One region of the Streptomyces sp. G7(2002) genome, then DNA from elsewhere that is predicted to be linked to it. Evidence: riboswitches for the same ligand, from Rfam matches in the RefSeq annotation. Region 1 holds a riboswitch; each other region holds the start of a gene.
What was found. A riboswitch is a leader RNA that binds a small molecule or an ion and turns the genes downstream of it on or off. The one in region 1 is predicted to bind cobalamin.

Region 1 (3,200 bases):
TCGTGGCCGCCGGCGTCGATGAGGGCGTAGATCAGCTCGTCGCCGTCGCCGGACTCCAGGCCCGGGACCGGCTCGGCACTCTCGTCGCCGAAGTCGTAGCCGTCCGCCCGGAGACGGCGCAGCAGCGCCACGGCGCTGGCCGGGGTGTCCAGGCCGACCGCGTTGCCGATACGGGAGTGCTTGGTGGGGTAGGCGGACAGCACCAGCGCGAGGCGCTTCTGCGCGGCCGGGATGTGGCGCAGCCGGGCGTGGCGGACGGCGATCCCGGCGACCCGGGCGGCGCGCTCGGGGTCGGCGACGTAGACCGGCAGACCGTCCTCGTCGACCTCCTTGAAGGAGAACGGGACGGTGATCAGCCGGCCGTCGAACTCGGGGACCGCGATCTGCGAGGCGGCGTCCAGCGGCGACAGCCCCTCGTCGTTCTCCTCCCAGGCGCTGCGCGGCCCTGTCAGGCACAGGGCCTGCAGGATCGGCACGTCCAGGGCGGCCAGTGCGCCCGCGTCCCAGGATTCGTCGTCGCCGCCGGCGGAGGCCTCGGCGGGCTTGCTGCCGCCCGCCGCGAGGACCGTGGTGACCAGGGCGTCGGCGGACCCCAGCGCCTCGATCAACTCCGGTTCGGGGGCGCGGAGGGAGGCCACGAACAGCGGCCGGGCGCGCCCGCCCGCCGCCTCGATCTGCTCGCACAGGGTCCGGACGAAAGCGGTGTTACCGCTCATGTGGTGCGCGCGGTAGTAGAGCACGGCGACCAGCGGGCCGCTCGCGTTGCGCCCTTCCCAGTCCAGCGGGCCCCAGGACGGGGCGGGCTCCGGCGGCTCGAAGCCGTGGCCGGTCAGCAGCACCGTGTCGGAGAGGAAGCGGGCGAGCTGGTCGAGGTTGGCGGGACCGCCGTGCGCGAGGTAGGCGTGCGCCTCGGCCGCGATACCGACCGGGACCGTGGACTGCTCCATGAGCTGGGCGTCGGGGGCCTGTTCACCGGTGAGCACGACGACCGGCCGGTGCTGGTCCTCGGCGAGCAGCACCTCCAGGCCCTCCTCCCAGGCCCGGATGCCGCCGAGGAGGCGTACGACGACGAGGTCGGTGCCCTCCAGCAGCGCGGGGAGTTCGGCGACGTCGAGGCGGGCGGGGTTGGCGAGCCGGTACGGCACGGGACCCGTGGCCGCGCGGGCGCTGAGCAGGTCGGTGTCGGAGGTCGACAGCAGCAGAAGCATGCGAGCGCAGGCCTTCCTCGGGGTATCCGCGCCCCGGGTGGTCGTATGGACGGCGGGAGTTCCTGGCTCACCCGGCAGTTGCCGGGTTCACAGTGGCGGGACCGCGCCGGATTCTCACCGGGCTTCCTCCCTTGGGCCGTAAGACCCTGCGCCGTCGCTGGCGTCGATGGGCCAGCCGACCCACCGACCTGCATAGTAAGGGCTGTGGACGGGGGAGGTAAGCGGGCCTCCGGACCGGCCGCGGCGGGACGGGGGGCGCGCGCCTCCGTACCCGGATCCGGACCGGGAGCTTGGCCGGATCCGGCCCCGATGAGCCACCCGCCTCCGTGGGTATGCTCGCGGCCATGCCGCCCTCCCCCTCGATACGGCCCCAAGGTGCCGAACCGCCCATACGGGACCGCGGTGACGCCTGCCCGGGAGCGCTGCGGCTGCACTCCGCCGCCGATGGCCACCTCGCCCGAGTGCGGCTGCCCGCCGGAGACTTGACGGTGCGTCAGGCCGAGGCGCTGGCCGACGCAGCGGACCGGCTCGGCGACGGCCACCTCTCGCTCACCTCCCGCGGCAACGCGGAACTCCGCGGCCTGGCGGACGGCTGCGGCGGCCGGCTCGCCGCCCTGCTGCGCGACGCCGGCCTGCTGCCCTCCGAGCGCCACGAACGCGTCCGCAACATCCTCGCCTCGCCGCTGGCCGGACTCGACCGGCACACCCCTTCTGACGTGCGGTTGTGGGCCCGTGAGCTGGACGGACTGCTCTGCGCGAGCGAGTCCGCGACCGCGCTGTCGGGCCGATTCCTCTTCGTCCTGGACGACGGACGGGGCGATGTGGCGGCACTCGGCGGGGATGTGAGCTTGGTCGCAGAACGGGGCGGGGCCGGGTCCGGGGATCTGTCCGGGGCCGGGTGCCCGGCCGAGGCCGGGGGTACCGCGCTGCTGCGGGTCGGCGACGATCCGGCGGCGCTGCGGATCGCCGGTCCGGACGCCCCGCGGGCCGCCCTCACCGCCGCCGAGGCCTTCCTGACCGCCGCCGCGGCGAGCGGCAGCGGCGCCTGGCGGGTACGTGAACTCCCGGACGGACACGGCCTGACGGCCCGGGCCGTCGCGGAGCGACTGCGCGCGGCGGGCATCGGGTGCGCGGAGGTGGCCGGGGAGGTGGCTGCGGCGGTGGCCGGGGCCGGGGACGTGACCGGTACCCCCGACGCGACCGGGGCGCCCGCACCCGCCTCCGCGCCGTGCGCCGAGTCCGTCCCGTTCACCGGGTCCGTCCCGTACGCCGGATCCGCCCCGCCCCCCGCCTCCGTCCCGTACGCCGACTCCTCCGCCCCCGGCGTCATCGAGGGCACCGACGGCGCCCGTGCGCTCTCCGTCCTCGCGCCGCTGGGGCGGCTGTCGGTCGCCCAGTGGCGTCTGCTGACCGCCGTCGCCGCCGAGGACGGTGCCGGCGCGCTCCGCCTCACCCCCTGGCGCGGCGTCGTCATCCCCGGGCTGTCCGCCGACACGGCGGCTCCCCGCCTGCGCGAACTGTCCGCCGCCGGACTGATCACCGACCCGGACTCCCCCTGGCACCGCGTCGGCGCCTGCACCGGCCGCCCCGGCTGCGCCAAGTCCCGTACCGATGTACGGGCCGACGCGACGGCCGCCGTCACCGCGGGCACCCCTGTCCCCGGCGAGCCAGGACCGCAGCCCGCCGCCCTGCGCCGGCTCCCCGTGTACTGGTCCGGCTGCGAACGCCGCTGCGGCCACCCGCACGGCGCCTGGGTCGATGTGCTGGCGACGGCGGAGGGCTACCGCGTCTCCGTAGTACAGCCGCAGAGCGCACCCGTCCCGCACCCCGCACCGGCGGCACCCTCCGCAGCTCCCTGCCCCGCCACCTCATGAACCGCCCCGACCCGCAGCTCCCTGCCCCACCACCTCATGAACCACCCCCGACCCACAGCGCCATGCCCCACCTCCAGAACCGCCCCGTACCCGACAACCCCGAGGCCACAGTGACCGC
Region 2 (3,200 bases), 2.2 Mb from region 1:
CAGGCGTGGAAGGCTTCACCGGCGTTGCCTGCGTAACAGCACTCCAGGACGATCACGATCCGGTCGGCCCGGGCGTTGTCCAGGTAGGACAGCACCAGGTCCTGCCAGGAGACGGTCTTGTGACGCCGTTCCGACGCACCGACCATGAGCTGCAGATTGCCGCCGTCCGGGCCCACCCGGCCGTGGCCGGAGAAGTAGACCAGCAGCAGTCCGCGGGCCTCCTGGGTGACGGCGTCCAGCGCCTGTTCGACCTCCCACGGCTCCTGGGGCCGGCAGATGACGACCTCGCCCTTGGTGAACAGATCGGTGCCGGGGGCGAGCAGGACCCGCTCCAGTTCCCGGGGGTTGTCCCGCACCGCCGGGAGCGGACGCAGCCGCCGGTAGTCGTCGACACAGATCAGCAGCGCCCGGTTGACCTTGCCCCGCGCGTCGTACTCGGCCATCCGGCTCAGTCCCCGGCGGTGCTGCCGCCCCCGTTCGCCGGGCTGCCGGGATCGGGAATCTCGGGGGCATCCGGTCCCGGGTCGCCGAGTGCGCGCAGTTCGCCGTCCCCGCCGCCGACCGCCACGGCGGGCCGTTCGCCGGTGTCGCGGTCCTCCCTGCGGCGCCGCAGCCACTCGCGCAGGGCGATGCCGAGGCTTTTGGTGATCTCCGCGGCCGCCGCGCCGACGACGACCAGGATCAGGTCGTCTATGCCGATGGCCATGTCGCCGGGGCCCTCGTCGGGCTCCCCCGCCGGCCGCAGCTCCCAGTCGTGCGGCCGCCGGCTCAGCCACGGCTCGCGCTCCAGCCAGGCCTTGAGGTCCTCGACGTCCTGCTCGGGATTGTTCGTGCCCGTGATCCTGATGCGGATCTCCTGGCGGTCAGCGTGCTCCGGCATCCCCCGGCCCCCTTCCGGCGGCCGCGTCGCCGCCGTGCACCAGATAGTGACGTGGGATCAGGGGCGCAGGCAACCGTCTGTGACCCGGCTGCCACGCTGTGGCGTGCACCACAGCGCCTGCCACGGGACAGCGTCGCAGGTCAAGGGTGAGTTGACGGGCATTCGCGGGGCGTGGTGGACTGCCGGAGCCATTCGGCGACAGCTGAGGAAGTCCGGTGCGAATCCGGCGCGGTCCCGCCACTGTCACCGGGGAGCGTTCCTCCAGCGAAGGCCACGGTCCGCCTCGTGTACGTCGGATGACGTAGACGGGACTGGAAGGCCGGAGGACACGCCGATCCGGGAGCCAGGAGACTCTTGTCGCCGTCACGTCGAGCCAGGGCGCGGACCCTGAGTGAGGACATACCGCCATGCCCGGCCGCCCCCTGAGATCCCCACTTCCCGCTGCCGCAGGGCTCCTTCGAGGCCTGACGGCGGTCTGATCCGATGCGCGGCGAACACGCGGGATATGCGTGCGGCGCGGCCCTCGGCTTTCTCGGCGACCTGATCGCGGCGGATCCGCGGCGCGGCCATCCGGTGGCCGCGTTCGGCCGGGCCGCGGCTGCCGTCGAGCGCCGGCTGTGGCGCGACCACCGTGGTTACGGGGCGGCTCACACCGTGCTGTGTGCGGGCGGTGCCGCCGCCGCTGCCGCGCTGCTGCAGCGCGCCGTACGGGGCGCCGCCCCCGCTTCCCCCTCAGCCCCCTCCGCTTCTCCGTCACCGCTCCGCGGCGGCGCCCGGGTCGCGCTGACCGCGGCGACGGTCTGGGCCGTATTGGGCGGCACCTCGCTCGGCCGGGAGGCACGGGCCGTCGGCGGGGCGCTGACGGCGGGTGACCTGGACGTGGCGCGGGAGCGGCTGCCCCATCTGTGCGGGCGCGATCCGCAGGCGCTGGACGGGCCGCAGATGGCCCGTGCGGTGGTGGAGTCGGTCGCCGAGAACACCTCCGACGCGGTGGTGGGCGCCCTCGTGTGGGGCGCGCTGGGCGGGGTGCCCGGTCTGGTGGCGTTCCGCGCGGTGAACACCCTGGACGCGATGGTGGGGCACAAGTCGCCGCGCTACCGCCGCTTCGGCTGGGCCGCGGCCCGGCTCGACGATCTCGCCGGCTGGCCCGGCTCCCGGCTGACCGCCGCGCTGACCGTGCTCGCGGGCCCCGACCGGCGCGGTGCGCTGCGGGCCTGGCGGACGGACGGCGGTGCGCATCCGAGCCCCAACGCGGGCCCGGTGGAGGCGTCGTTCGCGGGAGCGCTGGGCGTACGGCTGGGCGGCACGCTGGCGTACGGCGGGCGGGTGGAACACCGTCCGGTGCTCAACGGTGCGGCGCCGCCGGTGGCGGCGGACGACATCGAGCGGGCGGTGCGGCTCTCCCGCCGGGTGAGCGTGCTGGCGCTGGCGACGACGGTGACAGCGCGGCTGGTGGCCGGCGCGGCGCTGCGCGCACGACAGCCGGGGTCCCGGCGCAGGAGGAGGAGCCGGTGAACGGGCGGTTGAAGGTATCCGGCGGGGCCGTCGGCGGTGGGCTGCTGGTGGCCGGCACGACGTCCGACGCCGGCAAGAGCGTGGTGACGGCGGGCATCTGCCGCTGGCTGGTCCGGCAGGGCGTCCGGGTGGCGCCCTTCAAGGCACAGAACATGTCGCTGAATTCGTTCGTCACGCGCGAGGGCGCGGAGATCGGACGGGCCCAGGCGATGCAGGCCGCCGCGGCGCGGGTGGAGCCGACCGCGCTGATGAACCCCGTGCTGCTCAAGCCGGGCAGCGACCGCAGCAGCCAGGTGGTGCTGCTGGGGAAGCCGGTCGGCGAGCTCAGCGCCCGGGGTTACCACGCCGGGCGCCAGGAGCAGTTGCTCGGCACCGTGACCGACTGCCTCCAGGAGCTGCGGCGTACCCATGACGCGGTGATCTGTGAGGGCGCCGGCAGCCCCGCCGAGATCAATCTGCGGCGGACCGACATCGTCAACATGGGCATCGCGCGGGCCGCCCGTATCCCGGTGGTGGTGGTCGGCGACATCGACCGCGGCGGGGTGTTCGCCTCGTTCTTCGGCACCACCGCGCTGCTGTCCAAGGAGGACCAGGCGCTGGTCGCCGGGTATCTGGTCAACAAGTTCCGCGGTGATGTGACGCTGCTGGAGCCGGGGCTGGAGATGCTGCGCGGCCTCACCGGGCGGCGGACGCTGGGTGTGCTGCCGTTCGCGCACGGGCTCGGCATCGACGAGGAGGACGGTCTGCGGGTGTCGCTGCGCGGCGCGGTGCGCGAGAGCGTGGTGGCACCGCCGCACGGTGCGGA
Region 3 (3,200 bases), 1.6 Mb from region 1:
CGGGAGATCGGAGAACAGGCTTCATGTCCGTACGACGTCTGAACCACGCGGTGCTCAACGTCCGCGATGTGCCGCGGTCGGTGGCGTTCTACACCGAGGCCCTCGGGCTGACGGTGGATGTCGAGATACCGGGGCGGGCCGCGTTTCTCAGCGCTCCCGGCTCACACAACGATCATGATCTGGGGCTGTTCGCGGTGGCACCGGACGCGCCGGGGCCCGAGGCCGGGCGGGTCGGGCTCTACCACCTGGCCTGGGAGGTCGGCACGCTCGGCGAACTCGTCGCGGCCCGGACGCGGCTCACTGAGCGAGGCGCCCTGGTGGGCTCCAGCGATCACCTCGTCGCCAAGTCGCTGTACGCCAAGGACCCGGACGGCAACGAGTTCGAGGTGATGTGGCGGGTGCCGCGGGAGGACTGGCCGGGCCCGGACCTGCCGGACCGGCTGCTGCCCCTCGATCTGGGGGCGGCGCTGGAGCGCTGGGGCCCGGACCGGGAGACGGGCGCCGCCGCCGGCTCGGCCACCTGAGGGGCCCCGGGCGGCCGGGCTTCCTCAGGTACCGGGCGTGGTCTGCTCCGCCGGCTCCGCTCGCCCGGCCCGCGCCGCCCAGCGCTTCTCGACGCCGGCCAGCCGCCAGTACGCCAGCGCCGCGGCCCACACCACCACGAACAGGCCGACGATGATGAAGCCGACGTTGTCGAGGTCGAGGCCGGAAATCCAGCCGGTCAGCGCATCGTTGAGGCCGAGCTTGTCGTGCAGCACGGTCACCAGCTCGATGGTGCCGATGAAGAAGGCGACGGCGATCGACAGACCGGTGATGGTGAGGTTGTAGTAGACCTTGCGCACCGGGTTGGAGAACGCCCACTGGTAGGCGAAGTTCATGAAGGTGCCGTCGAGGGTGTCGAACAGGCTCATTCCGGCGGCGAACAGCAGCGGCAGGCACAGGATCGCGTACCAGGGCAGGCCCGCCGCGGCGCCGCTGCCCGCCATCACCATCAGGGTCACCTCCGTCGCGGTGTCGAAGCCGAGCCCGAAGAGGAAGCCGAGCGGGAACATCTGGCCGGGGCGGGAGATGGAGCGGGTGAACCGCCCCAGGAAGCGGTTCATGAAACCGCGCGCATCCAGGCGCTGCTCCAGCTCGGCCTCGTCGTAGCGGCCCTCGCGCATCCCGCGGAAGACCCGCCAGATCCCGGCCAGCGCGACGAGGTTGAGGGCGGCGATGAGGTAGAGGAACGTTCCCGAGACCGTGGTGCCGATGGTGCCCAGGATCTGGTGTGTACGGGACTCGTCGTCGAGCAGTGTGCCGGCGAGCTGGGCGCCGCCGGCCACGAGGGCCGCCATCGCCACGACCACACTGGAGTGGCCGAGGGCGAACCAGAAGCCCACCGAGACCGGGCGCTTGCCGTCGGCCATCAGCTTGCGGGTGGTGTTGTCGATCGCGGCGATGTGGTCGGCGTCGAAGGCGTGCCGCATACCGAGGGTGTACGCGGTGACGCCGAGCCCGACGCCGAACACCTGGCTGCCGACGGAGTAGTGGTGCGGGACCACGAGCAGGAAAAGCACGCCGAAGGCGACGACATGCAGCCCGGCTATGACTGCCATCAGGCCCGCGGTGCGGAGGGTGTCCTGCCGGCGCCAGCGGAACGCGGCCGGGGCAGGGGTGTTCGGGGTATCGGTGGGCAGGGCCATCCGGCGGTCACGCTCCAGCACCTCGTGGATCAGTTCGTGAGATGCCGTGGCCGGTCTCCTGGCTTAGGGGTATCACCCTGCTCCTGTTGAGCTTGGGGAAGGGTGGCCGCGTCCGCCCCCGCCTTCCCGGCCGCGGGCTGCGGTCAGTGGCGCCGCAGGCGCGCCAGGCGCCTGCGGAAGGGGTGGAAACTCCCCGATCACAGTGGCGAGGGCCGCTCCGGGCTGGGACCACAAGGGTCCGTCACCGGATTCCCGAACACCACGGCCCGGCCACTCTAGCCGCTGCCCGGACGGCGCTCGCTGTGCGGGGGTTTCCGCGGTCCGGAGGGAGAGCGGCCCGCGGTGGGGCAGTGGTCCAGGGGCGGGTCAGTAGTCCAGGGAGGAGAGGAAGGCGTGCAGTTCGTGGTCGAAGAGCGGGGTGTTCTCCAGATTGACCATATGGGCCGCACCCGGTATCCGGACTCTTCGGGCGCCCGGAACCGTCAGGGCTATCGCATGGGCGTTGGCGGAGATGTCTCCGCTGTCGAGATCGCCGTCGAACACGACCGTCGGCACCCGGACCTCGCCGAGGCGGCCGGCGGCGCCGACCTCCAGCGGCATACCGGCACCCATACCGTCGGCATGGACCTCCACATTGGCCGCGGCCGAGGCGCGCATCCGTTCGCGGAATCCCGGGTGCACCGCGGACGGCTCGCGATGGGGCCCGTCCACCCACATCCGCAGGAAGTGCTCGACATACCGCTCCGCGCCGTCCGGTGCGCCGATCGCCGCGACCTGCTCCTTGATGTGCGCCAGGATGAAGGGGTCGGTGAAGGCCCGGCCGCTGATGCCGGGCGAGGCGAGCGCGAGGGCCGTCACCCGGTCCGGGTGGGCGAGGGCGGTGTCGAGCGCGACCCGCGCGCCGTGGGAAAGGCCGACGAGGACCGCGCTGGGAACATCGAGCGCGTCGAGCAGGGCACACAGATCGTCGTGGTTGGCGTAGTCCCCGGTCACGGTGGAGGACAGGCCGTGGCCGCGGGAGTCGTAACGGATCGCGCGCAGGCCTGAGTTGACCAGCCAGGTGAATTGCTCGTCCCACATGTGCTGGTCGAGCATGCCGCCGTGCAGCAGCACCACCGCAGGGCCCGAGCCGGCCGTCTCGTAGAACAGCTCGCCCTCGTCGACCGGCACGAGGCCGTTGTCGATCTCGGACCAGGCGGTGATTCTCTGCGTCATGCTCCTGACCGTCCTTTGTGCATGAGAGGGGCTGTGGGTCTGCTGTCGTGGCCTTCAGGGTTGCCGTTGCTCCCGTTACTGCCTTCACTGCCACGACTGTCCCGACTGCCCTGACTGTCGGTTTCCTCCCGTTGAACGCGCGAGCCGTTCGCCAGGTGCCGGAATTCCTCGCCGAGTCGGTCGAGGACGTGCAGCGCGGTGCGGACGTCCTCGGCGGGCAGGTCGGCCAGTCGCTGCCGCAGCTCCGTCGACTCGAACCGCTGGATCCCGCGTATCGCCGCCGTGCCTTCGGTGGTGAGC
Region 4 (3,200 bases), 1.7 Mb from region 1:
TTGGCGTCATAGCGCAGCGGCCCGGCGACCGCCGCCAGCGCCTCGCCCGCCGAGGCGTCCTCCGACACCTGAGCACACTCGGCCCTGGCCTTCGGCGGCCGCTCCCCGCCGGGCGCGTCCGCCGCGGTGCCGAAGTCCAGGACGATGCCGATCCGTTTACGGCCGTCCTTGGCGGGGGTGTCGCGGCAGATCGCGTCGAAGTCGGCGGCCCCGCGCGGCTTGCCGGCCGCGGCGGAGTCGGCGCCGACGGTGAAACGGAAGCCCTCGACCGCGCCGTCGGCCGGCCGCAGAGTGGCCGGCCCTTGGGTGGCATACGCCCAGGAGCCGCCCTTGCCGTCCCAGAACGACCAGTAGCGGTACTCCTGCGCCTGCGCGGGCCCGGCGGCCAGGCCGGTGACCGTACCGGCCAGCAGCACGGCGCCGGCGATCCTGGAACGCCGCATCAGAGCTGGTTCTTCTTCCGGCTGCTCAGCAGGAACCCGATGCCGGCGCCGATGGCGAGGCCGACGCCGATGACCCACCACACGCTGATGGCGCCGCCGTCCGCGGAGTCGTCGGAGTCCCCGGCGTCCTTCTTCGGCGCGGCGGCCGGCTTCGGGCCGGTGGCGTTGAGCGCTGCCACCAGGTCGGTGCCGCCGAAGGAGCGCGGGTCGGTGCCGGTGGCGTGCGCGGCCAGCACCAGCTGGGCGTATGCGGCGGGGCCGCTCTGCTCGGCCCACTCCGCCGCGTTCTTCTCCAGCCACTTCAGCGGCTTCGCCGCGGCGGCACCGTGCCCACCGGCCGCCAGCGCCACCACGGCATCCGCGGTGTTGCCGACGTCGGGCTGCTTCTCGGCGCCCGGCATCGCGGAGAGCAGATGCTGCCCGTTCTTGTCGAGCTGGGCGACGAGGAAGGCGTCGCCACCCTCCGCGGCCTGCGCCGGATCGCCCTTGCCTGCCTTCTCGCCCCCGGCATCCGTGCAGTTCAGCGGCTTGACCGGGGCCTTTGCGCGCTGATCTGCGGGCGCGACGACAAAGCCCTTTCCGAGCGCTCCGATCGCGGCGGCCGCGGTGGCGTCGGCGTTCGGGGCGGCGCCCTTGAGCTGGAAGGTGAACGCGCCGCGCTCGCCCTCCTTCGCGTCGCAGCCCAGCTGGAAGGTGAGCAGCCCGTCGTAGGGGGTCTTGTCGCCCTTCTTCGACGTCACGGACTGCGGCTTCTCGCCCGCCGCCGCGAGTGCGCCGATGACCACGGACGTGGAGTTGGCGTCGCTGGGCGAACCGGCCATCGAGCTCCAGCCGCCGTCCTCGTTCTGCACCGATTTCAGCCAGCCCACGGCCTTCTTCACGGTGTCACCGTGCCCGCCGAGCGCGGCCAGTGCCTGCACGGCGGCGGCCGTCTGGTTGGTGTCCCGCATGGTCTTGCCGTCGCAGGGCTTGCCGGGCTCGGCGCGGAAGGCGGTGAACGCGCCGTCGGCGCACTGCTGCCCGACCAGCCAGCGCACGGCGGACGCCGCGGGCCGCAGCCCCACCGTGTCCTGTGCCAGCAGTGCCAGCGACTGCCGCCAGACCCCGTCGTACTTCGGGTCCTTGGTGCCGTACAGGCCGTCCGGCAGCTTCGTGGGGGACGCGGAAGGGGAGTCGGCGTACGCGGCGGGGGCAGCGGCCGTGCCCAGCACCACCGCGGCCGCCAGCGCCGTGGCGGCGCGGCGCGCCAGGAAGGCGGCGGGGTGCGTCAGGGGGGCCTGGTGAGCCATGGAAGCCATGGGGGCCATCGGGTCGGTGCCTCTCGGGTCGGGTCGCGGCGATGTACGCAGCCACGCTCGGCCGACCACCCGCGCGCCGATCCCCTCGGATCGCGACGCGGTGGCACCGGGCTCAGCTCCGTATACCTCGACGGTGCCGCGCACCGGCCGTCCGTGTGGCGGACGTTTCCGGTGGCGGGAGCCTTGGTCGTGCCCCCTCGGGTGCTCCGGCTCGTACGGCCGTCCCTGCCGGTCCAGCCGGCGCGGTACGGACGGGCCGTCCTCACGGTTGCGGGTCAGCGCCGGATTTCCACCGGCTTCCCCCGATCGGGTACGGATGAAGTTGTCCCGCACACCTTAACCGGCACCCGCCGGGCGCTCGCTCGCACGTACGAGCCGACGGAAGTGGGCGCGAGCCGGGGGGAGCCGCGCATGAGCCGGGCGTGAGCCGGGGGGACGGGAGCCGGGGGGACGGTAGTCGGACGAGCCGGACGAGCCGGAGGGACGAGGACCGGGTACGAGCTGGGCACTGAACCTGCCGGGGTGCCGAACGTGCTGGGCACCGAACCTGCTGCCGGGGCGCCGAAGAGGCCAGGCGCCGGGCACACGTCAAGCGGCCCGCCCCCTCGCCTCGCCACACCCGCCCCTCGCCTCGCCACAGAAGGCGACGGCGAGACGACCGAGCTACCCCACCGCCCGGTAGGTCACCGGATCGGAGCCCGGCACCCCCTCCGCATGCCCCAGCTTCACCAGACGGCGCAGATGGGCCCCGGCCTCCGACACGGCGATGTTGCGGGAGCCGTACGGGATCTGCTCCCAGGGGCGGTTCCACTCCATGGTCTCGGCGAGCTGCCAGACGGTGCGCGGTTCCTGGAGCAGCGCTCTCAGCCGGGCCAGCCGCTCCTCGTGGTGGGCGATCAGCGCGCGCACCCGGCCACCGGCGTCGGTGAAGGCGTGCTGATGGGCGGGCAGCACCTCGGCGGGGGAGAGCCGGCCGACGCGTTCGAGGGAGTCGAGGTAGTCGCCCAGGGGGTCGGTGCCCTCCCGCAGGCTCTCCCCTTCGTGCGCGCCATCGTGCGCGCCAAGACCGTCGTCCGGGGCCTCGTACAGGCCGATGTGCGGGGTGATGCCGGGCAGGAGGTGGTCGCCGGAGAACAGCCGGCCGAAGCCGGGGGTCCGCGCCGAGGGGTGCTCCTCCTCCAGGTGGAGGCACACATGCCCGGGGGTGTGACCGGGCGTCCAGATGGCGCGCACCCGGCGCCCCGGCAGGTCGAGCAGCGCGCCGGGGTCGATACCGCGGTCCGGCAGCGCGGCCCGCCGGCCGGGCAGCTTCCGGCCGCCCCCAGTGGCGCGCGCCTTCCGCAGAGGCGCCAGATGGTCGTCCGGTGCGCCCGCCGCTGCGAGCTTGGTGAGCAGGTAATCGAGCCACTGGCCCGGTTCGGCCTCGCGCGTGCGGCGGACCACCGCGGTGTCGGCGGCA

Region 2: it holds a riboswitch for cobalamin, as region 1 does, so the genes downstream of both, NUT86_RS10795 (cobalamin biosynthesis protein) here and cobN (cobaltochelatase subunit CobN) in region 1, are expected to answer to the same signal.
Region 3: it holds a riboswitch for cobalamin, as region 1 does, so the genes downstream of both, NUT86_RS13250 (HoxN/HupN/NixA family nickel/cobalt transporter) here and cobN (cobaltochelatase subunit CobN) in region 1, are expected to answer to the same signal.
Region 4: it holds a riboswitch for cobalamin, as region 1 does, so the genes downstream of both, NUT86_RS13070 (prenyltransferase/squalene oxidase repeat-containing protein) here and cobN (cobaltochelatase subunit CobN) in region 1, are expected to answer to the same signal.

The regions. Positions count from the first base shown of each region.
Region 1 covers NZ_CP102609.1:4,854,168-4,857,367, forward strand. The annotation lists gene cobN (cobaltochelatase subunit CobN) at 1-1,208, opposite strand, end outside; cobalamin riboswitch at 1,243-1,403, opposite strand; gene cobG (precorrin-3B synthase) at 1,541-3,082, shown strand; gene NUT86_RS20410 (precorrin-8X methylmutase) at 3,193-3,200, shown strand, end outside.
Region 2 covers NZ_CP102609.1:2,646,875-2,650,074, forward strand. The annotation lists gene NUT86_RS10785 (vWA domain-containing protein) at 1-443, opposite strand, end outside; gene NUT86_RS10790 (effector-associated constant component EACC1) at 449-880, opposite strand; cobalamin riboswitch at 1,085-1,234, shown strand; gene NUT86_RS10795 (cobalamin biosynthesis protein) at 1,364-2,395, shown strand; gene NUT86_RS10800 (cobyric acid synthase) at 2,392-3,200, shown strand, end outside.
Region 3 covers NZ_CP102609.1:3,217,795-3,220,994, reverse strand. The annotation lists gene NUT86_RS13255 (VOC family protein) at 24-524, shown strand; gene NUT86_RS13250 (HoxN/HupN/NixA family nickel/cobalt transporter) at 549-1,685, opposite strand; cobalamin riboswitch at 1,717-1,964, opposite strand; gene NUT86_RS13245 (alpha/beta fold hydrolase) at 2,052-2,900, opposite strand; gene NUT86_RS13240 (MarR family winged helix-turn-helix transcriptional regulator) at 2,897-3,200, opposite strand, start outside.
Region 4 covers NZ_CP102609.1:3,179,514-3,182,713, reverse strand. The annotation lists gene NUT86_RS13075 (SCO2322 family protein) at 1-443, opposite strand, end outside; gene NUT86_RS13070 (prenyltransferase/squalene oxidase repeat-containing protein) at 443-1,750, opposite strand; cobalamin riboswitch at 1,974-2,095, opposite strand; gene NUT86_RS13065 (MBL fold metallo-hydrolase) at 2,405-3,200, opposite strand, start outside.